DNA from 3 places in the Paenibacillus sp. Y412MC10 genome. Region 1 is predicted to be linked to each of the others. Evidence: riboswitches for the same ligand, from Rfam matches in the RefSeq annotation. Region 1 holds a riboswitch; each other region holds the start of a gene.
The links. Region 1 has a riboswitch for thiamine pyrophosphate ahead of GYMC10_RS03070 (ABC transporter substrate-binding protein). Riboswitches for the same ligand answer to the same signal wherever they lie in the genome.
Positions count from the first base shown of each region.

Region 2: linked by a shared signal. The riboswitch ahead of GYMC10_RS21270 (YkoF family thiamine/hydroxymethylpyrimidine-binding protein) and the one ahead of GYMC10_RS03070 (ABC transporter substrate-binding protein) in region 1 are both predicted to bind thiamine pyrophosphate.
Region 3: linked by a shared signal. The riboswitch ahead of GYMC10_RS26720 (ECF transporter S component) and the one ahead of GYMC10_RS03070 (ABC transporter substrate-binding protein) in region 1 are both predicted to bind thiamine pyrophosphate.

Region 1 is NC_013406.1:721,967-725,240, reverse strand. Features, by position in the region: gene GYMC10_RS03080 (GGDEF domain-containing protein) at 1-800, opposite strand, end outside; gene GYMC10_RS03075 (VOC family protein) at 1,059-1,442, shown strand; TPP riboswitch at 1,617-1,726, shown strand; gene GYMC10_RS03070 (ABC transporter substrate-binding protein) at 1,848-2,879, shown strand; gene GYMC10_RS03065 (MTH1187 family thiamine-binding protein) at 2,967-3,260, shown strand; gene GYMC10_RS03060 (ABC transporter permease) at 3,257-3,274, shown strand, end outside.
Region 2 is NC_013406.1:4,895,814-4,899,087, reverse strand. Features, by position in the region: gene GYMC10_RS21280 (class I SAM-dependent methyltransferase) at 1-366, opposite strand, end outside; gene GYMC10_RS21275 (nucleotidyltransferase domain-containing protein) at 509-1,207, shown strand; gene GYMC10_RS31985 (hypothetical protein) at 1,324-1,419, shown strand; gene GYMC10_RS21270 (YkoF family thiamine/hydroxymethylpyrimidine-binding protein) at 1,493-2,095, opposite strand; TPP riboswitch at 2,181-2,283, opposite strand; gene GYMC10_RS21265 (nitroreductase family protein) at 2,466-3,068, opposite strand.
Region 3 is NC_013406.1:6,081,875-6,085,148, forward strand. Features, by position in the region: gene GYMC10_RS26715 (ABC transporter ATP-binding protein) at 1-741, opposite strand, end outside; gene GYMC10_RS26720 (ECF transporter S component) at 734-1,363, opposite strand; TPP riboswitch at 1,455-1,567, opposite strand; gene asd (archaetidylserine decarboxylase) at 1,733-2,536, shown strand; gene GYMC10_RS26730 (oxidoreductase) at 2,600-3,274, opposite strand, start outside.

The DNA of each region.
Region 1 (3,274 bases):
TTTCCGAACGAACGGGGCTCCCTCTCATCCAACGATTGATTTCGGGCATCGGGAGCTGACCGCCCTCCTGCCAAACCAATGATGAATACCGATAACGTATACAGTGGGTACAGGTATGAACGAACTTCAACACCCTTATAATCGACGAGATACATATGCAGAACATCGGCGGCAATGTACATGCTCCCGCCAAGGCATATCAGGAAGACTGCCCGTTTCCTTAGCTGCCCTGTGTTAAAATACAACACCAGGGTGAAGAAAATAAGCACCGTTGCGCACAGCGGGTACAGCATGTCAACCCACAGCTTTCCCCACAAGGCTTCATTCGCCAAACCGTTAAGCTCGGGCTTGATGAAATATTCCCAGCCTACCGTCATGACCGTTATGCCAACGATCACGATATCCAGCATAAACCGCACTCCCCGAAACGAACCTTGTACGTGCCGGAACAAATAAATGAGGGAACCTGCAAACAGGATGATTTCGAATCCCCAGAATAATTGAGTCAAAATTGTCCGGGAAGCGCTCTCTTTCCCCAGCCAAAAATAACAAGCATCGATGATTCGAGCCGAGGCATCCGCCATCAGCCCGGCACTTACGATAAGCCAAAACCTTCGAAGATGCGGCTCGTAATGCCGACTGATCCGTAGTAAATAGACGGAAGCGGCAGCGGAAGCCATAATGACTAGAACACGCTGAAGCAATAAAGCATCAGGCATCCACAGAACGGTCATTATCTGAATGAATGCATATATGATGGCGAGTCGAATCCACAGATGATCTGCTGGAGTTGGACTCATAAGCATTCCTCCTCGGCCAAAAGGCAAGCTTTCTTCAATGCTTGTTTGTTAGGTCTTTTGAATTAATAGTTATAGTTCTCATGATACTTTTTACCCACCTAAAAGTAAAGATGAGGAAATGAAAGAAAGACCATCGATTCTACTCTATTAAACCATCGCCCTCCAAAAGCTTTCCGTCCTCAAGACCCACTTGACGTATAGGAATTATATGATAATATTTCAGTCATATCTCATATGAATCGGAAAGGGTGTTTAGCCTTGTCACAGAAACGATTGGATCATGTCGGCATTGTCGTCCGGGACCTTGAAGCCACGATTGCTTTTTACACAACCGTCGTCGGACTTGAACTGAAAGATCGCCTTACCCATACCAATGGCGTCATCCAGCTGGCATTCCTCGGATTTAACGGCAGCGACGAAACGGAAGTCGAGCTTATCCAGGGTTACAGCGACACGCTTCCCGCAGAAGGCACCGTCCATCATTTCGCCGTCAGCACCGATAACATCGAAGCGGAATATGTGCGCGTACAGGGACTGGCCGTACCTCATCTTGACGAAGAAATCGTAACGCTTCCGAACGGGTACCGCTATTTCTTCGTCCACGGTCCCGAAGGAGAATGGATTGAGTTCTTCCAGCGCTAACCGCTGGCGAACAGGTTCCTTTCAAAATGCTTCATCCCGTGAATGGTTAACGGGGTTCATTCTTCCAACCGCACAAGCCATGTCCAATACGAAGACCTGCCTCGTTCGCATCCCTTCCGAACTAGACAGGTCTTTGCGTTAGGACTATAATAACGGATGTAACGTCCGAAACTTCATAAATCCCGGGGGAGCTGGAATTTGGCCGGCTGAGAGTGTATCCGATGATACTGACCCTTACACCTGATCTGGGTAATGCCAGCGTAGGAAGTCCATGTTTGCGGCAGCTATGATTTGCCGTGGTATACACTTACGCCGTCATGCGTCCTGATATCATTCAGGGCGCTTTTTTTGTGGAGTTAACGAGGTCATAGAAAGAGAAAGAGAATTCAAAGGAGAGAAGACACGATGAAGAAGGGAAAATGGATGGCACTGCTTCTCGCTTGCGCCCTGCTGATGGTTGCGGCGGGATGCGGTACAGGCGGACAGAACGAAAATACAGGTACCGAAGGCGCAGACGGCCAGGCAGCCGAAAAGCTCCGCGACGTACAGCTGATGCTCGATTGGTCGGCCAACACAAACCACACCGGACTGTATGCAGCCAAGGAGCTCGGGTATTATGAGGAAGAAGGGCTTAACGTCCAGATCGTCCAGCCGGGGGCGGGCGGAACGGATACGCTGGTCGCATCCGGCAAGGTGCCGTTTGGCATCAGCTACCAGGAAGGCGTCACGCTTGCCAGAACCCAAGGCCTGCCGCTTGTCTCCATTGCGGCGATTATTCAGCATAATACATCCGGCTTTGCCGCCCCCAAGGACAAGGGGATCGTCAAGGCTGGCGATTTTGAAGGGAAATCCTACGGCGGCTGGGGCTCGCCTGTTGAGGAAGCCGTCATGAAATCCATCATGGAGATCGACGGTGCCGATGTCAGCAAAGTAAATATGGTTAACATGGGCGATGCCGATTATTTTACGGCCGTCAAACGCGATATTGATTTTGCCTGGATCTTCTATGCCTGGACCGGTATCGAAGCCGAGCTCCGGAACGAGCCGCTTGACATGATCTATGTGAAGGACTACTCCGAGCAGCTTGACTATTACACGCCGGTGATCGTAACGAACGAGAAGCTGATCCAGGAGGACCCGGAGCTTGTCAAAGCATTCATGCGGGCGACCTCAAAAGGATACGACTATGCGATTCAACATCCTGAGGATGCGGCTGCCCTGCTGACGAAGGCCGTTCCCGAACTGGATGCCGAGCTGGTTCTTGCCAGCCAGAAATGGCTGAGTCCCCGCTATCAGGATGATGCTGCCCGCTGGGGCGAGCAGAAAGCCGAAGTATGGTCGGGGTATGCAGACTGGATGTTTGAACGCAAGCTGCTCGAGAAGGAGCTTGATGCGGACAGCGCCTTCACCAATGAATTTTTACCGGAGAAACCATAGGATGCATTTAATTAGGAAGAGAGACGCCTGTCCGGCAGGCTGGCTCTCTTCCATTACAATATAGCTTGCATGAAAGGATGAGTTTAGATGGCAAACACCCTCTTGAGCATACAAGTGATACCCAGAACGCCGGATGGAGGCGACAGCATTCCTTATGTGGATGAAGCGATTCGGGTCATTCAAGAGTCGGGCGTGAAATACGAGGTCCATGCGCTCGAAACCACCTTGGAAGGAGAGCTTTCCGAGCTGCTGATGATCGTTGAGCGCATGCATGAGGCGCTGGTGAAAGCGGGAAGTCCCAGCGTCATATCCCAGGTCAAAATCGTGCACCATCCGGGCGGCATCAGCATGGATAAGCTGACTGAGAAATACCGTCCATGAGAAAAGGCTGGTGG
Region 2 (3,274 bases), 2.9 Mb from region 1:
GTAATATTCGGGCAGCGATTTCGAGGTATCCGTAAATACGGTGACGGATTCGGCCATGATCAGATCAAACCGGTTGTCCTCGAAAGGCAATGCGCATACATCCGCCTGCAGGAACTCCACGTCCATACCCATGGCTTCGGCTCTTGCGCGGGCTTTTTTGATCATATTTTCGTTCAGGTCAATGGCGGTCACTTGATAACCCATCTCCGAAAGATGGCAGGCGGTTCTGCCGGTTCCGCACCCTACCTCCAAAATGCGGCTGCCCGGTTGAATGGGATAATTCTTCAGCATTCTGAGGGTCGCCTCGAATCCTCCCGGGTGGGCACTGCCCATGCCTAATCTGGAGAGCATGTGAATGTAATTCATCTCATCTATCCCTTCTTCCTTATCGTCAATGCGGGTAATCGTTTATTTACCATATGATTCAGGTACGTTTGGGGTTTTTGTTGAATTTAATATTTTGAGCCCTTTTTTGTGGCGGATGAGAGAATTACTGGAGGAAACGGCCATGAGACTGGAACCGATGGAGGCAGCGATACGCGTCATGCAACGAAATTATCCCCACTGCTTGCTTGCCGTACTTGGCGGCAGCGCGAGCAGTGGTGAATATAATGAACATTCCGATCTGGACATCATCATCATTGAACGGGACGGATATGACTTCAGCAGGAAGACGATCGAGGCGCATGGCTGGATCGCGGAAATATTCATATTGTCCTTATCCTCCTATCGCGAATATTTCGACGAGGGAGTGCTGGCGGCGAATCCGTCTTTGCAGCGGATGGTCGCCGAAGGTACGGTGCTGCGTTCGTTGCCTGAGGGAGAAGAGGTGCGGGCGGATGCCCGGAATGATTTGAATTACGGCCCCATGCCCTTGTCGTCGAGCGATATTGCCGAATACCGCTACATCCTGACCGAGTTTTTGCTGGACTTGACAAGTCCCCGCAGGGAAGGCGAAAAATGGTTTACTGTACACAAAATAGCGTCGACTCTATGCGAATTCGTGCTGAGGGCAAACCGGGAGTGGACAGGTGAAGGAAAGATGCTGTTCCGTTTGTTCAACCGCTATAGCCCAGCCTTGGGGGATCGACTGGAGGCAGCGCTTCTGGCGATTTATCGGGAGGACGATCCTGCGGACCTTATTACATTGACGGAGGAAGCGCTCAGCCCGTACGGAGGCAGGCTGCTGGTCGGTTATGAGGAATAAATAAGCCCTGCATAAAAAAAGAGGGGGGACATTAGCCGTGACGCTCGCCCGCCATAAGCAATAAGATAATAACGTGATTAACTCACGTCATTCTTTTAAATCCAGGAGGGATCTTCATGAGCGGAGCATACGGCGGCGCATGGGGCAATTCAGTAGGAACTATATTGGTTCTCTTTATCCTGCTCGTAATCATCTTGAGTGCTTGGGTTTAAACACCTTCAAAATTCTTGCCTGCAATTGATAAAGGCCCGGCGCGTGCCGGGCCTTTATCTGTTGGAAAGGACCTTAAGCTTTGGCTTTGGGGGATGGGCTGTGGGCCGAAACCACCGCGGTCATGACCAGATGGCTGCTGTCGGATTGAATCGCATGTTGGAACGCGTCTTCGAGTGATCCGAACACCCGGGACAACGCCCCGTCCAATCGGCTGGCGTAATGAACGCTTTCACCGAATGTGCCCGCTGCCTTCGCACGATCCACTTCTGCGTAAATGACATCCATGTAATTGGCGCTACCCATCGGGTAAAGCGCGAATTGGCAGGCCGTTTCGATATCGGCGTGTTCCCCGATATCGTGGTTTAAGCGGGTCGAATCCTCATTCATATACGCATCGGCATCCGTATCGCCTGGGCAGCCGATAGAATAAGTACCGTTAAACACAGTGTGCACGCCGCTAGCCGCGGCATGAGCGAATACTGCTCTCGTCACATCAAACACATGCTCCGCACGTCCGCGAATACAAGTGCTCACATCATCCGTTTGGATCCAGACCTTTTCCGAATCCACGGAACGAAGCGCCTCCGTGATCACTTCCACGAACCGATCCGTCATGGGAAATACCGAGAACCGGCATCCCACGATCCGGCTCGTTCCGCATACAAGCTCATTCATAATTTTTATTCCTCCCCATTGTATAAGTCCACGCAAAAAAACCGCACCCCATGAAGAAGTGCAGTTATGCCTACGCAAAGAAATAAACATAAATGCTACACTTCCCCACGCTAGTATGATCTAGATCGGGTGATAAGGGTTAACGGCGGTCCGCCGTCTCTCAGCACATGGCACCCCTAGTACAGCCAAACATCAAATATGCAGTTGGTATCAAGCCGGCTCCAAGAACTTCTGAAGATCAGAAGGCGAAAGGCCTGCTTCCTGTGTTATTGTATCGCTTTGCCGGCAGGTTTTCAATGGCAGGGCACCATAAAAAAGCCGCCTATTCCAATCCTCAGGGCTTGGGTAGGCGGCTTAGGCCAGCTATGGCTTACTTGTATACCTTCACGCGATCTTCAAGCGGCGCAAATTCTTTTTCGCCCGGATCTGCAACCGGTTTGCCGAAAGGCATTTGAGCGATCAGCTTCCAGTTTTCCGGAATGTTCCATTCGGACTTCACTTTCTCGTCGATCAACGGGTTGTAATGCTGGAGGGATGCGCCCAGGCCTTCTGCCTCGAGGGACGTCCATACCACGAATTGCAGCATGCCGTTGGATTGGTTCGACCAAACCGGGAAATTGTCGGCATACAGCGCGAACTTTTGCTGCAGGTCGGCAACTACGTTATTGTCCTCGAAGAAGAGAACAGTGCCGTATCCAGCGCGGAATGCGCCCATTTTTTCAGCTGTGGATTTGAAAGCCTCTTCGTCTCCGACAACCTCTTTCAGGATGCCTTCGGTCAGGTTCCACAGTTTGTCATGCTGTTCGCCAAGCAGTACAACGACGCGTGCGCTTTGGGAGTTGAAAGAAGACGGAGTATATTTAACGGCTTCGTTAACAATCTCCTGGATGCGTTCGTCGGAAATGACCGGGTCTTTGCTGATGGCATAATGGGAACGGCGATGCTTAAGTGCTGCTGAAAAATCTTTAGACATTGAAAAAAACCTCCTGATGTAATCATGTTTGCATAAGCCTGATAACAAAGATGTCCTTTAATTCAAGCAAATATGCATGTTGAGTTGAATTGCTGTCGTTGAATTATCATTCCACATTAACTTACGTTTAGTTAGAAATAATAATTATGTTAGCATATTAATATAACTTAGAGGGAATGTCAACGCTTCGAAGGAAAGTTAATTTA
Region 3 (3,274 bases), 1.8 Mb from region 1:
CGCCTGAAGCTCGCGCGCATACTCGGCGAATATCGCTGCCGGCGGACCATCGCCCAGAATGGCGCCATCCGGGGTGAACAGCACCACGCGGTCCACGTATTGGGCCATTTCTTCAATCCGGTGCTCCACGATAATCAGCGTACGCCCTTCCGATACGGCCTTCACCGCTGACCAGATTTGCTCCCTGCCTTCCGGGTCGAGCAGGGCGGACGGCTCATCGAGGAACAGCACCTCCGGCTCCAGCAGAAGGGCCGAAGCCAGCGCAAGCCTCTGCTTCATCCCCTGCGACAGATGACCGATCGGCATATGCAGCTCCTGAAGGTCAAGCCCAACCTCATGCAGGACGGCTTGCATTCGCTCCTTCATCTCGTCGCGGGGAACGCTGAGGTTCTCCAGCACGAAGGCCAGCTCTTCATCCACGTACGGCATGCAGAACTGGGTATCCGGATCTTGGAATACATATCCCCAAGAGCGAGGCACCAGCTGGGCTTCGCATTTCATCGGCACCTCCGTGGCGCGGGGAATCATCCCGCTAAGCACCTGAAGCAGCGTAGATTTGCCGCAGCCGCTCGGACCGAGCAGCAGCACCTTTTCCCCGCGGGCAGCCGAGAAGGACAAGTCCTTAAACATCAAACGCTCCTCGCCCGGATACTTCAGGCGCAATCCCTCCACATGCACGGCCTGCTCCGTAACCGCCTCGGCGGTTGAAGACGAAACCAAGCGGGCGGCGGTTTTAGACATGGCGCGGATCATCCAGTGCTTCATAATCCTTCTTGGACGCAGGGCGCAGCAGGGATGTGACGCCCGTACGGTCCAACGCTTTGGCCAGCAGCAGCATGAGCAAGCCGGCAATGACGGCGCCGCTGAGAATCCGCATGCCATACTTGGCAAGGAACATCCAGGTCTGAAGATCATCGGTATAACTGTAATAGAAGTCCATCACCATCGAGCCGACCGCCGCGCCGGCCCCGGCAATCGCCACCGTCCACGCCGAGGTGCTCCGGTAACGGAACGCCGCGAATACCAATTCCGCGCCCAGCCCTTGAATGAGACCGTACAGCAGCAGCGTCAGTCCCCAGCCGCTCCCGAACAGCACTTCCACGTGGGCCGCCGCCACCTCCGCGATGATGGCCACTCCCGGCTTGCGGATCAGCAGGTAAGCGAGCGTGGCCGCTGCGAACCACATGCCGTATAACAGTTCATCCGCTTCGAAGAACAGCGGTTTCAGCAGATTGTAAACCGATCCCCAGAAGTGATAAATGACGCCAAGCACCAGCGATACCAGCACCGTCACCAAAATATCGCTTAATCGCAGCCCTTTTCTAGGCTGTACCCCCAATTTCTCTTGCACAGACGTTCCCATAACAACACATTCCCCTCTCCACCGCTTTTTTTGTATAAACACAACAAAAAACCGTCTGGAAAAACGCGCAGACGGAAAAATAGGCCCTATGTAGGCAGGGTCGGATATTCTCTACGCTGGCATTACCCAGTTCAGATTAACGGTCAACAGCGGATAGCAGCTGCAATCTCAGCCTGATTCACTCAAGCCCCCGTATTCCCTATTCGGTTTCATGTTAATCTTAAAATACACATTCGTTCCCCAATTAGCAAGAACCTTTTTTCAAAAATGGCTATTTATTGATTTCCGGCTCATTCTATGTCAATATCAGAGTGATTGGCTTTTCCACCAACGTTTTATTGCCGACACCTATGCACAAAGGAGAATGACATGGCTAAACAATTGCTGCGTCTGATGACCGAGCTGTCCTCCCGCAAGTGGCTGTCCCGCATCATGGGGCATTGTTCCCACAGCCGGCTGAGCCGTCATCTAATACCTGCATTTATACGAATCTACCAAATCCCGGCGCATGAAGCGGAGAAGGAGATCCACGAATACCGTTCGCTGAACGAATTCTTTTCCCGCCGGTTAAAAATAGGCCTCCGCGCCATAGACGACACCGCCGATGCCATGGTAAGCCCCGTCGATGCCACGATTTCGGCGATGTGCGCCGTCAACGCCGGCACCATCCTCAGCGTCAAGGGACAGGATTATACCCTGAGCGAGCTGCTCGCCAAGTCACCGAGAATGGAGAATTATATCAACGGTTATGCATTCGTATTGTATTTAAGCCCCACCGACTATCATCGCATACATTCCCCGGTAACCGGCATTCAAGCGGAAAGCGAGCATTTGAAGGGCCGGGTATACCCCGTGAACGATTTTGCGATGACCCATATCCGGAACGTGCTCAGCCGCAACGAGCGCCTCATTACCTATATTGCCCATGAATTCGGCGAAGTTGCGGTCGTGAAGGTCGGAGCCATGAACGTAAGCAGCATCCGTTATGCCGACGAGAGCGTGAAGAAATACGACATTGGCGACGAACTTGCGTACTTTGAATTCGGCTCTACCGTCGTGCTCTTGACGGAGAACGGCACGTTTACACCCCGCGGTGACTTGGAACCGGGCTCCAAGGTGAAGATGGGAGAACTGCTCGGTTTGCTGCACCCTTCCACAGCCCGAAAAGGGTAATTCCTTTCAGCTTCCAAGCATGCGCTTTAAGCTAAGTCCATGAAACATTCGACGGATGAAGGATTACCGCCTGCTCAGCAGCCGGTAAATGATCCGCTGAAACAGCCGATCTGGCAGCAGTCCCTTGATCCGCGCGGTCAGCCGCGTGCCTCGGGGCAGCGTATAGCGGAACCTCGGTTTGGTCATGGACGATATGCTTGCCACAAGACGGGCTACCTCCTGCGGATCCCCGCTTTCCTTGGCCGTCCGCTCGGAATAGTCCAGCACGCCCTTCAGCAGATCGCTGTAGGGTGATCCTTCCTTGACCGCCAGCTCCCCAAAACTCTTGTTCCAGATCGGCGTGCCGTAGGCACCGGGCTGGACCAGCACGACGTCGATCCCAAAGGGCATCAACTCCATGGACAGGCTCTCGCCGAACCCCTCCAGCGCAAATTTGGAAGCGGCATAGGGACCATAACCCGGAAAGCCGACCCTGCCGCTAATGCTGCTCATGAGAATGATTTTAGACCGTCCGGTCTTGCGCAGCAGCGGGAGCATATGCTGCGTCACCGATACGGTCCCGATGAAATTCGTCTCCATCTGCTTTCGCCAGCCCCCCAGCGGCACTTCCTCCACCATGCCGCCCACCGCCTCGCCGGCGTTGTTCACCAGCACGTCCAAGCGGCCGAACTTCTGCTCCAGCGCCGAAGCAGCAGCCTTGACCTGCTCCTCGGCACTTATATCCAATCGGAAGATGTG